DNA from 2 places in the Telluria sp. LT2P80 genome. Region 2 is predicted to be linked to the other one. Evidence: riboswitches for the same ligand, from Rfam matches in the RefSeq annotation. Region 2 holds a riboswitch; the other holds the start of a gene.

Evidence for each region. A riboswitch is a leader RNA that binds a small molecule or an ion and turns the genes downstream of it on or off. The one in region 2 is predicted to bind thiamine pyrophosphate.
Region 1: linked by a shared signal. The riboswitch ahead of thiC (phosphomethylpyrimidine synthase ThiC) and the one ahead of AC56LW_RS01305 (TonB-dependent siderophore receptor) in region 2 are both predicted to bind thiamine pyrophosphate.

The regions. Positions count from the first base shown of each region.
Region 1 is NZ_JCASIO010000002.1:638-7,767, forward strand. Features, by position in the region: gene AC56LW_RS06350 (valine--tRNA ligase) at 1-2,428, opposite strand, end outside; TPP riboswitch at 2,515-2,621, shown strand; gene thiC (phosphomethylpyrimidine synthase ThiC) at 2,699-4,624, shown strand; gene thiS (sulfur carrier protein ThiS) at 4,625-4,828, shown strand; gene AC56LW_RS06365 (thiazole synthase) at 4,840-5,658, shown strand; gene AC56LW_RS06370 (bifunctional hydroxymethylpyrimidine kinase/phosphomethylpyrimidine kinase) at 5,655-6,398, shown strand; gene thiE (thiamine phosphate synthase) at 6,409-7,023, shown strand; gene AC56LW_RS06380 (ion channel) at 7,062-7,130, shown strand, end outside.
Region 2 is NZ_JCASIO010000001.1:293,219-300,348, forward strand. Features, by position in the region: gene AC56LW_RS01285 (MFS transporter) at 1-387, shown strand, start outside; gene AC56LW_RS01290 (glutathione S-transferase) at 393-1,106, opposite strand; gene AC56LW_RS01295 (hypothetical protein) at 1,201-1,509, opposite strand; gene AC56LW_RS01300 (DUF535 family protein) at 1,816-2,589, shown strand; TPP riboswitch at 2,645-2,742, shown strand; gene AC56LW_RS01305 (TonB-dependent siderophore receptor) at 2,825-4,954, shown strand; gene AC56LW_RS01310 (DUF6630 family protein) at 5,092-6,399, opposite strand; gene AC56LW_RS01315 (DUF6630 family protein) at 6,473-7,130, opposite strand, start outside.

The DNA.
Region 1 (7,130 bases), on a different contig from region 2:
CGATCAGCGGCACGCGCAGCGACGGCGCCAGCGACATCTCGCCGCGCAGGTTGCGGGTGGCGTCCACCAGCGCCTTCAACTGCTCCATCCAGGCTTCGGCGCCTTCGTCGATCTGCGTCGCATCGGCTTGCGGATACGGTTGCAGCATGATCGTCGGGCCGGTCTTGCCGGCCAGTGGTGCGATGCTCTGCCACAGTGCTTCGGTCACGAACGGGATGATCGGATGCGCCAGGCGCAGGATCACTTCCAGCACGCGCAGCAGCGTGTGGCGCGTCGCGCGTTGCTGCGCTTCGGTGCCTTGCTGGACCTGGACTTTCGACACTTCCAGGTACCAGTCGCAGTATTCATCCCAGACGAACTTGTAGATGCTGTTGGCGATATTGTCGAAGCGGTAGTCGGCAAAGCCCTTGGCGACATCCTGCTCGACTCGGTTCATCAGCGAGATGATCCAGCGATCGGCCTGAGATAAGTCTTCAGGCAATGGGGCGCCGCAATCCTTGCCTTCGGTGTTCATCATCACGAAGCGGGTCGCATTCCACAGCTTGTTGCAGAAGTTACGGTAGCCTTCGGCGCGGCCCAGGTCGAAGTTGATGTTACGGCCCAGCGACGCGTAGCTGGCCATCGTGAAGCGCACGGCGTCGGTGCCGAATGCCGGGATCCCGTCAGGGAATTCGCGGCGCGTGGCCTTGCCGATCTTTTCGGCGGCGCGCGGGTCCATCAGACCCGTGGTGCGCTTGGCCACCAGCGTCTCGACGTCGATGCCGTCGATCAGGTCGATCGGGTCGAGCGTGTTGCCCTTCGACTTCGACATCTTCTGGCCCTGCGAATCGCGTACCAGGCCGTGCACGTAGACGGTCTCGAACGGCACCTTGCCAGTGAAGTGCGCGGTCATCATGACCATGCGCGCGACCCAGAAGAAGATGATGTCGAAGCCCGTGACCAGCACCGACGACGGCAGGAACATCTTCATGTCGGGCGTTTCTTCGGGCCAGCCCATGGTCGAGAAGGGCACCAGCGCCGACGAGAACCACGTGTCGAGCACGTCGTCGTCGCGGCGCAGTGCGCCGGTGATGCCGGCAGCTGCGGCCTTGGCCTGCGCCTCGGCTTCATCGCGCGCGACGACGATCTGGCCGTCTTCGGCGAACCAGGCCGGAATGCGGTGGCCCCACCACAGCTGGCGTGAAATGCACCAGTCCTGGATGTTGCCCAGCCACTGGTTGTAGGTCGTGCTCCAGTTTTCGGGGACGAACTTGATCTCGCCACTGGCGACTTTTTCCAGCGCGACGTCGGTGATCGACTTGCCCGGATTGAACGTGCCTTCCGGCGCCGGCTTGGTCATCGCGACAAACCACTGGTCGGTGAGCATCGGCTCGATCACGACGTTGGTGCGATCGCCCCGCGGGACCATCAGCTTGTGCGGCTTGATCTGTTCCATCAGGCCCAATGCTTCGAGGTCGGCGACGATCTGCTTGCGCGCGGCGAAGCGGTCCAGCCCCTGGTACTGGGCCGGGCCGTTTTCGTTGATCTTGGCGTCGAGCGTGAAGATGCTGATCGGCGCGAGGCCGGCGCGCTGGCCGACCGCGTAATCGTTGAAGTCGTGGGCCGGCGTGATCTTCACGCAGCCGGTGCCGAATTCTTTATCGACGTAGCTGTCGGCGATGATCGGGATTTCACGACCGGTCAATGGCAGCGTGAGCGTCTTGCCGTGCAAATGCAGGTAGCGTTCATCGGTCGGGTCGACCGCGACGGCGACGTCGCCCAGCATCGTTTCAGGGCGCGTGGTGGCGACCGTCAGGTGGCCGCTGCCGTCGGTGAGCGGGTACTGGATGTACCACATGAAGCCGTCTTCTTCCTGCGAGTCGACTTCGAGGTCGGACACGGCCGTGCCCAGCACCGGGTCCCAGTTCACCAGGCGCTTGCCGCGGTAGATCAGGCCCTGCTCGTACAGGCGCACGAAGACTTCGACGACCGATTTCGAGCGCGGCTCGTCCATCGTGAAGTATTCGCGCTGCCAGTCTGGCGACGTGCCCAGGCGGCGCATCTGGCCGGTGATGGTGCTGCCCGATTTTTCTTTCCACTCCCAGACTTTTTCGAGGAATGCGTCGCGGCCCAGGTCATGGCGCGAAATCTTTTGCGCGTCCAGCTGGCGTTCGACGACGATCTGGGTGGCGATGCCGGCGTGGTCGGTGCCCGGGACCCATGCGGTGTTGTAGCCGCGCATGCGGTAGTAGCGCGTCAGGCCATCCATGATCGTCTGGTTGAACGCGTGGCCCATGTGCAGGGTACCGGTGACGTTCGGCGGCGGCAGCTGGGTGCTGAAGGAGGGCTTGCCCTCGTCCATGGTCGCGGCAAAGTAGCCGCGCTGTTCCCACTCTGCGCGCCAGAACTGTTCAATATCGGCTGGCTCGAAAGACTTGGCTAATTCCATGATGTGGTGGCGTGTGATGTGCGAAAAAGACCATTATAAATTACAAGCGCGTATAATTTACCGCGCTGGACGGGGATTGCTCGTCCGGCACACGCTAGGGGTCCTGCCTGTCGTTCCAACGACACGCGGGTGAGAAATACCCTCCGAACCTGATCTGGATAATGCCAGCGAAGGGAAGCAGCCGATTCGTGCGGCCGTGCGCAGTCTTGCGCCCGACCTTGTCGCACCCGGCAACTCCTTTGCTGGCTCTCACGCACGCAAGGGAGCCACATGAACGCACCGCCGAAGTCTTCACAACTGTTCGATGCCGCCACCGCCACGGTGGACCAGGCAGCCATCGCATCGCTACCCAATTCCCGCAAGGTCTACATCGAAGGCAGCCGGCCCGATATCCGCGTGCCGATGCGCGCGATCAGCCAGTCGGCCACGTCCGACAGCTTTGGCGGCGAACCCAATCCGCCGCTGTTCGTCTACGACACGTCCGGGCCGTACACCGAACCGGCCACCGCAATCGATATCCGCAGTGGCCTGGCGCCGATGCGCCAACCCTGGATCGACGGGCGCGGCGACACCGAGCAACTGGCCGGACCATCGTCGCAATTCGGCCAGCAGCGGCTGAACGATCCGGACTTGAGCGCGCTGCGCTTCAACCTGCAGCGCGCGCCCCGCCGCGCCAGGAGCGGCGCGAACGTCACGCAGATGCACTACGCGCGCCAGGGCATCATCACGCCCGAGATGGAATTCATCGCGCTGCGCGAAAACATGCAGCGCAAGGAATACATCGCGTCGCTGCATGCGTCCGGCCCGATGGGCAAGCGGGTTGCCGACCTGATGGGCCGCCAGCATCCGGGCCAGTCGTTCGGCGCCAGCATCCCCGCTGAAATCACGCCGGAATTCGTGCGCTCGGAAGTCGCACGCGGGCGCGCCGTCATTCCCCTCAATATCAACCACCCCGAAATCGAGCCGATGATCATCGGCCGCAACTTCCTGGTCAAGGTCAATGCCAATATCGGCAATTCGGCCGTGACCTCGTCGATCGGCGAAGAAGTCGAAAAGATGACCTGGGCGATCCGCTGGGGCGCCGACACGGTCATGGATCTGTCGACCGGCAAGCACATCCACGAAACGCGCGAATGGATCCTGCGTAACAGCCCGGTCCCGATCGGCACGGTGCCGATCTACCAGGCGCTGGAAAAGGTCAATGGCAAGGCCGAGGACCTGACCTGGGAGATTTTCCGCGACACGCTGATCGAGCAGGCCGAGCAGGGCGTCGACTACTTCACGATCCACGCCGGCGTGCTGCTGCGCTACGTGCCGATGACGGCGAACCGCCTGACGGGCATCGTCTCGCGCGGCGGCTCGATCATGGCCAAGTGGTGCCTGGCGCACCACCGCGAATCGTTCCTGTACACGCACTTCGAAGACATCTGCGCCATCATGAAGGCGTACGACGTGACCTTCAGCCTGGGCGACGGCCTGCGCCCCGGCTCGATCTACGACGCCAACGACGAGGCGCAACTGGCCGAACTGAAAACGCTGGGTGAACTCACGCAGATCGCGTGGAAGCACGATGTGCAGACGATCATCGAAGGCCCCGGCCACGTGCCGCTGCACCTGATCAAGGAGAACATGGACCTGCAGCTCGAGCAGTGCCATGAAGCGCCGTTCTACACGCTCGGGCCGCTCACGACCGATATCGCGCCCGGGTACGATCACATCACGTCCGGCATCGGCGCGGCCACGATTGGCTGGTACGGCACGGCGATGCTGTGCTACGTGACGCCCAAGGAGCACCTGGGCCTGCCCGACAAGCAGGACGTCAAGGACGGCATCATCACGTACAAGATCGCCGCCCACGCGGCCGACCTGGCCAAGGGCCATCCGGGCGCGCAGCTGCGCGACAACGCGCTCTCAAAAGCACGCTTCGAATTCCGCTGGGACGACCAGTTCAACCTGGGCCTGGATCCCGACAAGGCACGCGAATTCCACGACGAGACCCTGCCCAAGGATTCGGCCAAGGTGGCCCATTTCTGCTCGATGTGCGGCCCGCATTTCTGCTCGATGAAGATCACGCAGGAAGTGCGCGCCTACGCCGCCGCCAATGGCGTGCAGGGCGAGAAGGCCCTGCAGCAGGGGATGCAGGAAAAAGCGATCGAGTTCGTGCGCGACGGCGCCCGGCTGTACCGGGAGGTCTGAATGACGTCCATCGAAGTCAATGGCGCGCCGTGCGGCGTGCCCCCGGGCCAGACGCTCGCCGGGCTGCTCGAGCAGCTGGACCTGAGCGGGCAGGGGATGGCGCTGGCCGTGAACCGCGAGGTGGTGCCACGCCAGCAGTGGCCCACGCGCCGCCTGCAGGCGCAGGACCGGGTCGATATCGTGCGCGCCATCGGTGGCGGCTAAAGGAGAGCAGGATGAATATCATGAACGAAAACATGAAACGAGACGGGCAACCGGATGTACTCACCATCGCCGGGCGCGCCTACCACTCGCGCCTGCTGGTCGGCAGCGGCAAATACCGCGACCTGGCGCAAACGCGCGAGGCCACGCTGGCAGCCGGCGCCGAGATCGTCACCGTGGCGATTCGCCGCGTGAACATCGGCCAGGATCCGAACGCGCCCAGCCTGCTCGACGTGCTGCCGCCGTCCGACTTCACCATCCTGCCCAACACGGCCGGCTGCTTCAATGCGAAGGACGCGGTCTACACGTTGCAGATGGCGCGCGAGCTGCTGGGCGGGCGCAACCTCGTCAAGCTCGAGGTGCTGGGCGACACCACCACGCTGTTCCCGCACATGCCCGAAACACTCAAGGCCGCCGAAACGCTGGTGCGTGACGGTTTCGACGTGATGGTCTACTGCAGCGACGATCCGATCCAGGCCCGCATCCTGCAGGAGATCGGCTGCGTGGCCGTGATGCCGCTGGCGTCGCTGATCGGCTCGGGGATGGGCATTCTCAATCCGTGGAACCTGTCGCTGATCATCGAGCAGGCCACGGTACCGGTGCTGGTCGACGCCGGTGTGGGCACGGCGTCGGATGCGGCGATCGCCATGGAACTCGGCTGCGACGGCGTGCTGATGAACACCGCGATTGCCGGCGCGCGCGACCCGGTGCGCATGGCGCGCGCGATGAAGCATGCGGTGCTGGCCGGGCGCGATGCGTATCTGGCGGGGCGCATGCCGAAGCGCTTCGCGGCCTCGCCATCGTCGCCGGTCGAGGGCAAAGTCACCCCATGACACCGTGCGTGCTGGTCTTCGCCGGGCTCGATCCCGGCGGCGGCGCGGGCCTGGCGGCCGACATCCTGGCCATTGCCGCGCAGGGCGCCCACGCGCTGCCGGTGGCCACGGCGCTGACCTGCCAGGACAACAACCGCGTGTTCGAGGCGCACCCGGTCGACGCCGGCCTGGTCGCGTGCCAGGCCGCGCCGCTGGTTGCTGCCTTCGACATCCGCGCCGTCAAGCTGGGCATCCCCGGCAACGCGGCCAATGCAGCGGCAATCGCGGACGTCATCCGCAGTCTGCGCACGCGGCAGCCGGCGCTGCCGGTAGTGCTGGATCCGGTGCTGGCCAGCGGCCATGGCGATGCGCTGGGGCAGGGCAGCGCCAGCGCCGCCTTGTCCGATTTGCTGACGCTGGCGACGATCGTGCTGCCCAATCTGCCCGAACGCGATGCGCTGGACATGCCAGGCACCATGCAGATGCTCGTCACGGGTGGCCACGCGCCTGGCGACACGGTGATCAACCGCTGGCTGCAGGACGGTCAAGTGTTGGGCGAGTGGCGTTGGCCGCGCCTGCCCGATACCTACCATGGCAGCGGCTGCACGCTGGCTGCCGCACTGGCGGCGCGCCTGGCGCTGGGCGAGTCGATGGCCATCGCCCTCGAGTACGCCCAGGCCTATACACACGCGACGCTGGCGCAATCGTTTGCGATCGCACCGGGCCAGCGCATCCCGCGCCGCCTGTGCCAACCACATTGAAGGAGCCACTATGAAGGGCTTGTATCTCGTCACACCGAACTGGAACGACACCGACCGGCTGCTGGCCGCCACCGACGCTGCGCTGAGCGCCGGCGCAGCGCTCGTGCAATACCGGCACAAGGAGGCCGACGCGCGCCTGCGGCTCGAGCAGGCCACGGCGCTGCTGGCGTTGTGCCGCCGCCACGGCTGCCCGTTCGTCATCAACGACCATCTCGACCTGTGCCAGGCGCTCGACGCCGATGGCGTGCACCTGGGCCACACGGATGGGGGGATCGCGGATGCCCGCGCGCTGCTGGGCCCGGCCAAGATCGTCGGTGCCTCGTGCTACGGCGACCTGGCGCTGGCGCGTGCCGCGCGCGACGCCGGTGCCAGTTACCTTGCCTTTGGTGGCTTTTATCCGTCCCCGGTCAAAAAATACACATTCGTGACGCCACCGGCACTGCTCGACCAGGCGCGCGCCGAGTTCACGCTGCCCCTCGTCGTCATCGGCGGCATGACACCGGCCAACGCCGCGCCGCTGGTCGCGCGGGGCGCCGACATGGTCGCGGCGATCACGAGCGTGTACGGCGCAGCCGACCCGCAGGCAGCCGCGCACGCATTCGGGAGCCTGTTTTCGGCCGGCTGAACCTACAATGGCAGTACTTACGACTTTGTCCTGCCGCCATGATCGCTCCGCGCCTGTTCATCCATACCCGCCGCCATCCTTCCGCCATCCTGCTGCTGGTGCAGCTG
Region 2 (7,130 bases):
GCGCTGCTGGCGCTGGTGCTGTTCGTGCTGGCCTTCACGGCGCCCAGCAAACCGCTGGTGTTGATGACGGTCCTGGCCTGGGGCGCAGTCGCTTTCGGCAACGTGCCGGGCCTGCAGGTGTATGTGGTGCGGCGCGCCGAACGCGATGCGCCGCAGGCGGTCGATGTGGCATCCGGCTTGAACATCGCTGCCTTCAATGTCGGCATCGCGCTGGGCGCATGGGGCGGTGGCCTGATTGTCGCGCACCTCGGCCTGATGGCCACGCCGTGGATCGGTGCGCTGGTGGTCGTGGGCGCACTGCTGCTCACGACACTGGCCGGCTGGCTCGATCGCCGCGACGGCGTGCCTGCAAAAGGCATGACCACCGCGACGGTCGCGTTGCACTGACCTGCTTACGCGTCCAGCTCGGGATAGCGACGGAAGATGCCGTCCTGGTTGAACGGGATGCGGCGCGGCGATGCCAGGTAGGCCGCAATCCTTGGCCGCGCCGCTACCCGGTCGCGCAGGCCGGTGAGCTCGGGATGCTCCTGCTCGACCTTCTTCATCGCGTTGGGGAATGCATAGCGCAAGCCCTCGATGACCTGGAACAGCGACAGGTCGGCATAGCTCACGCGCTCGCCCAGCAGGTAGTCGCGTGGCTCGGGATTGGCCAGCAGTCGCGCAAAATAGGCCATGAACTTGGGGATGCGCGTCTCGACGAAATCGGCCGCGCGGCGCTTGGCTTCGGGCTTCTGGTCTTCGTAGTACAGCATCGAGGCGATCGGGTGATGCGTGTCGTGCGCCTCGGTGACCAGGTCGGCGATCGTCAGTTGCAGCTGGTGGACCCAGAGCCGGCCAGGTTCTGTGCGTGGCGCCAGGCCATGCTGTTCACCCAGGTACAGCAGAATGTTGGCCACCTGGCCGATGGTCTGTTCACCGGCTTTCAGGAACGGCGGGGCAAAGGAAGGATGGTCGCCGACTTCGAGCGCGGACATCAGCAGATCGACACCGCCATCGCGGCGCGCCACGTCGACGTAATCGGCGCCCGCTTCTTCCAGCGCCAGTCGTACGAATTCGCCGCGGCCCTGGATCGACGGCCAGTAAAACAGTTCGTAGGGTTGCACCATGATTGCTTTTCCTGTTGATGGAGAAAAGTCATGGTAGACCGATCCGGAAGGCCGGGAAGCACGGTACGCCGGCCGTGCGCACCTTCCCTGTCTTTCAGGCGACGGCGCACCACCGTTTGGCGATCGTTGGCGGCAGGTTGAAATGCTTCGCCGTTTCTGCAATCGAGGCCTTGTTTTCTTTCTTCCACGCCGAAACCTGGCTGGCGTTCGGCCTTTGCGGAATGCCCGTGCTGTCCTTGTCCTTGCCCCTGGCCGTCTTGGCGGTCGCAGTGCGCGATGCCTGGCCGACGACGCGACTGGACGCCGTGCGGTGCATGCTGCGGGACTGCGTGTCATTCACAGATTCGTTCCCGGTCACAGGGCCCTGCGCGAGGGCGCCTTCCGGCGGCTGGTTGTGCGTCATGGATGTTCTTTCGTGCTGATAAATAAGTGCCGCCATTATGACCTGCTCCCGATAGCAAGCGGGCATTCGCGGCGGTCAACGTAACCCGACAGGCGTGGCGCGCCACAGACATGGACCGATTGTGGCTATTGAGCAACGCCCTTTCGGGCACTGAACCCCGTCAGCAGGGCCACTGCCCCGAATCGTGTTGGTTCCTGACGAATCATTACACTTTATCCAAGCACACGTTGGCAATCGGGAACATAATTGCACTGAGGAACTAGTTTAATAAAGTTCGCCCGTCACTTTCTGTCCAATGGAGCGCCCATGATCATCGCGCGATTGACCCAACGCTGGCACGCCCTGCGCCACTGGCGCGCGCACCAGTCCCTCGATTCCCACGGGCGCTTCGAGGAGACGACCTTCAACCGGACGTACCGGGATGCGGTACATGGCAGCGCCGGCCTGATCTTGTGGCAGCACGATAGCGAGCATGGGTGCTTTGCGCTGCAACTGCGCACGGCGCAGCGCGACGATTCGCAGAATGGGTTGACCTTGACGCTGCTCGCCAATGACGCGGTGCTGCATCGCCTGTCTTGGACCTGGACCGACGGCGCGCAACTCGCGCTTCCAGTGGCGAGCGTGCCGCTGGTGACCCACAACGCGGGCCTGTGGCGCAATGCCGGTCCGGCCTTCGATGCATTCGAGCGCGCCTTCCCGAATAACTCGCCCAGCTTCTTCGCGTTCGCCGCCCTGCAGGGCGCGGCGCAAGCGCTGGGCATCGACCGCGTGCTCGCGCTGCGCGCCACCGCGCACCCTGCGTACCGGGCAGACCAGCACGCGACCTTCGAGAGCGGCTACGATGGCTTCTGGCGGATTCTCGGCGGCGCCGAACACGATGCGCGCCACTATCAGATCACGCTGCCGTTCTACCTCAAGCCACTGGCCGACATGCCATCGAAGCACCGCAAGCGCGCCGCCCAGCGCCGCGAACAATGGCGCGCGATTGCCGAAGCCGCCCACAGCGCGCTGCTGCGCTGCATGGCGTCGGTCCCCACGACTGCCGCCGCGACCAGAGCGCCCACTACCGCACAAGCCTGAAGCTTCACGACGCTTGCCAGATTCACCACGGCCGTCAAGCGCCGTGCTACACTCGCGCCTTCGCTAGGGGTCCTGGAACGTTGTTCCGGGTGAGACATACCCTTCGTACCTGATCTGGATAATGCCAGCGAAGGAAAGCGCAAAGCAGCCCTCCCGTTCGTTTGCCCTTCCCCCACGTTGGCTCCGGCTTGAATTTAAGCGGCGCGCCCTCGTGGCGCGCAAACACGAGCACACCATGACCTTCACTCTGAAGCACCCTGTTCTTGCCTGCGCCATCGTGCAGGCCTTCGTTGTTACGCCTGCCGCAGTTGCGCAGGACGCCATTCCCTCGGTCGTCGTCACCAGCAGCAAATGGATCGCGCTCGACCGCGCCAGCGTCGGCGGTTTCGCCGAAACGCAGCTGCTCGACGCGCCGGCGTCGATTACCTCGATCGGCCAGGGCCAGATGCAGGATCTGTCGATCCGCAGCGTCAGCGATGCGAGCCGCTACGACGCGTCGATCGGCGACGCCTACAACGCCATCGGCTACGCCGAACAGTTTTCGGTGCGCGGCTTCACGCTCGACAACGCGACCAGCTATCGCAAGGACATGATCGCGATCTCGGGCGACACGCAGATCCCGCTCGAGAACAAGGAGCGCATCGAAGTCCTGCGCGGCCTGGCCGGCCTGCAGGCCGGCGTCGCGGCGCCCGGCGGCATGCTCAACTTCGTCACCAAGCGCCCGACCAATGCGCCGCTGCGCTCGGCCACCGTCGAAGTGCGCGAACGCGGCACCGTGTACGGCGCGGTCGACCTGGGCGGACGCTTCGCCGACCGCCGCTTTGGCTACCGCTTCAATGCGGCCGCCGAAGACCTGAAATCGTATGTGCGCGGCGCCGACGGCAAGCGCCAGTTCATTTCGGCCGCCTTCGACTGGCAGATGTCGCCGGATGCGCTGTTCCAGATCGATGTCGACCATCAGCACAAGGAGCAGGTCACCGCCCCCGGCTACCAACTGCTGCGCAACGAAGTCCTGCCCACCGGGATCTCGGCGAAAACGCTGCTCAACGACCAGCCATGGACACGCCCCGTCGACACCGACAGCAGCAACCTTGGATTGCGCTTCGAGTACCGCATCAGCGACACCTGGACCGCGACGGTCAACGCCAACAAGCACTGGTTCAAGCGCGACGACTTCACCGCCTTCCCGTACGGCTGCAGCAACGAGGGCAACGGCTACTATCCGGGCTACTGCTCGAACGGCGACTATGACGTGTATGACTTCCAGAGCACCGGCGAGCGCAAGACGCCATGGGGTGCGCAAGCGATGCTGCAGGGCCGCTTCGACACGGGCGCCGTACGCCACGCGCTGACGATCGGCAGCGCTTACGCCGAACGTCACGACAGCTTCGGCGAATACGTCTACGACTACGTCGGCTCGAGCAATATCTGGCAGAACCAGATCGTGCCGCCGGTGGACAGCAGCCGCGTCACCGGCCCGGTGATGGAACGCCGCGCGACCGAAGAACGTTCGCTGTTCGTGCAGGACATCCTGACCCTGTCACCGGCCTGGACGCTGCACGCCGGCGTGCGCTACGTCCAGCTCAAGCTCGACGCGCTGGAAGAAATCGACCAGGCGCGCGTGAAATCGAAAGACTCGTTCGCGCTGCCGAACGTGGCGCTCGTGTATGCACCGGCGCCGGACTGGCGCGTGTACGGCTCGATCAGCCACGGTCTGCAATACGGCGGCATCGCACCGATGGAGACAGTCAACCAGAACACGGTGCTCTCTCCAAGCCGCTCGAAGCAATTCGAATTTGGCGTCAAGCGCAATGTGAACGAGCAGCTGGCATTGTCGGGCGCCGTGTTTGAAATCACCCAGGGCCTCGAGTACACGAATGCCGCCAACGTCTTCGTGCGCGCGGGCGAGCAGACGCACCGCGGCGTCGAGCTGTCGGCCCAGGGCCGCGCCCTGCCCGGCCTGAACTACAACCTGTCGCTGATGGCGCTCGATACCGACCAGAAGGACACGGGCGACGCCAGCACCGAAGGCAAGCGCGTGACCAATGTACCGGAGCTGCGCACATCTGCGTGGATCGAGTACGAAGTGCCGCAGGTGGCGGGGCTCAAGCTGGACGCGCAGTGGCAGTATTCGGGCAACAAGGTGTTCGATCCGGCCAATCGCGTTAAGGTCCCTGGGTATCACGTGGCCGGGTTTGGCGCGTCGTACCTGCTGCGCGCGGGTGGTCTGAACACGATCATCCGGGCGCGGATGGACAATGCGTTCGACAAATTCTACTGGCGCGACGTGACGCAGTCGCTGGGTGGGTATTTGCTGCCAGGGGCGCCGAGGACGTTCAGGGTGTCGGCGCAGATTGATTTTTGATTTGAGCCGGTAGTGAACTACAGTTATTGGTGTGACTGTAGTTCCTACCAGTTGCCGACGGGTCTGCACTGTCGCACATCAGGATGCGGTCGCGACGTGGATTCTTGAACTATCCAACATGTACGTTCTTTTCGTGGTTAGTTGTTGTAGACGGCGTCAGGTTCACGCGCGCGTATTTTCAAGCTATTGCTCAGTTCAATGAATTCGGTGTGGTACTCGGCCTTGACCACGACGGCATGCCAGGCGTCATCGTCGTTGTCGAGATCGACCAGGCGGTAACCTCTCGGCTGCAGCCAATCTGCAAACGCCAGCAAGCCCGCCCTGCAACGAGCCGGGCCGAATGGTGGACCTGGCGGTCCGTCGAAATCACCCAGTGCGCGTTGCTCGGCAATTCGCCCTGCCTGGAGCAGCGTCGTGGCGTCATCCTTCACGTCAGACTGAATCGCCTGGCTCGATGCGGCCAATGCCGCCATCAATTCGTCGATATCCTCAACCTTGCGCGGTTTGCCGATCGTTTCCAGCACAGATTCAGTGGCATCCATATCGCCGTCGCAAACCAGTTCCACCCATCGTGCAAAGGTCTTGCGTTTCGACCTGGACAGGTCCGCCCTCTTCGGAAGGGGCGGCGTGACAATCGGCACGCCAGCGCCAGCCCCATGCGGGCGCCAGGCATCGCGGTTGTGGCGAATCTTCGTGCGGTAATGTTCGACCAAGTCGCGCGGATAATATGGATGATCGTTGAAGGCACTGTCGTCGATGTCGTAGGCACATACCGCCAAAGCGACTTCAAACGCAAAATCACAGAACAGATTGTCACCGCCGTACACCGGCTTGAGGTTGGGCTTCCATCCCCAAGGGCGCATAATCCGGCACCAGTTCTTCATGTGCGTGGCGAGTGCCTGGGCACGCTCACCGGCAGGCAATGCGAGCGAGCGCTGGATCGGGTCCATCCATACCGCAGAATATTTATCAATTCTGTATTTGCTGGCCAGCGAATAGTTCGGGATGAATGCTTTAAAAAGGATATCAGTCAGATAAGCACGTCGCTGCAAGTCGATGTCAATTATTTTATGCAATAGCTCAGGATATTCCGGCGCCTCTACAAGCAGCAATGCCAAACCAGCAAACGAGATGTTGCCCCGCCAGGTGCCATCAATGGGATACACCTGATTCATTCCTTCTTCCGCGTTCGTTCGCAAAAATTCTGCGTCGCCTATCAATAAACTCGTATGCGACCGGACTGTCGACTGAATCTCGTCAAGGCGATCACCTCTTCCATAGCGGTGTAACACCATCTTTTGGGACAAGCCCATCTGCTCGTAGCTATACCAGATCTGCCGCTCCAATGTGAGCGTGGCGAACTTTTCTTTGCGCCACCCCATATGGCGATCGTAATGTTCGAAAAATTCCGCGTAACTCGTCATATTACCTGTAGGATCACGCATTCAAGTTTCCTTTATATTCCCTGTTTGGGATCACAAGGATCCCCTGCCCCCTTAATTGGCCTTCTCCTTGTGGTCAGTCCTGGTAGACGGTTTCGGGCGCGCGCGTGCGTATGCCCAGGCTGTTGCTCAGCTCAATCAGTTCGGCGTGGTATTCGGTTTTGACGACAACGGCGTGCCAGGAATCGTCGTCGTTATCGAGGTCCACCAGGCAGTAGCCGCGCGGCTGTAGCCATTGTGCGAATGCCAACAGGCCGGCACTGCATCGGGCTGGACCGAACGGTGGGCCGGAGGGCCCGTCGAATTCACCGACATCACGCTGCTCGGCCAGCTCACCAGCCTGATGCAGCGCCGTTTCGTCGTCCTTGATATCCGCGTGGATAGCCTGAATCTCATCGCTGAGGGCCTCCAATAGTGCATCGATACGTTCCAGCTTGCGCGGTTTTCCAACTGCATCAAGAACAGACTCCGTGACGTCGATATTACCGTCGCAGACTAGCTCAATCCAACGCGCGATGCCCTTGCGCCTGGTCTTGGTAAGGTCGGCCTTCTTCGGTAGCGGCGGCGCAGTGACCGCGACACTGGCGCCAACACCTTCGGCACGCCATGCATCACGCGTGTGACGCAGATGAGCGCGATAATATTCCACAAGATCGCGTGGGTAATAAGGATGGTCGCTGAAAGTACGATCATCGATATCGTAGGCACACACGACCAGGGCCACTTCAAACGCA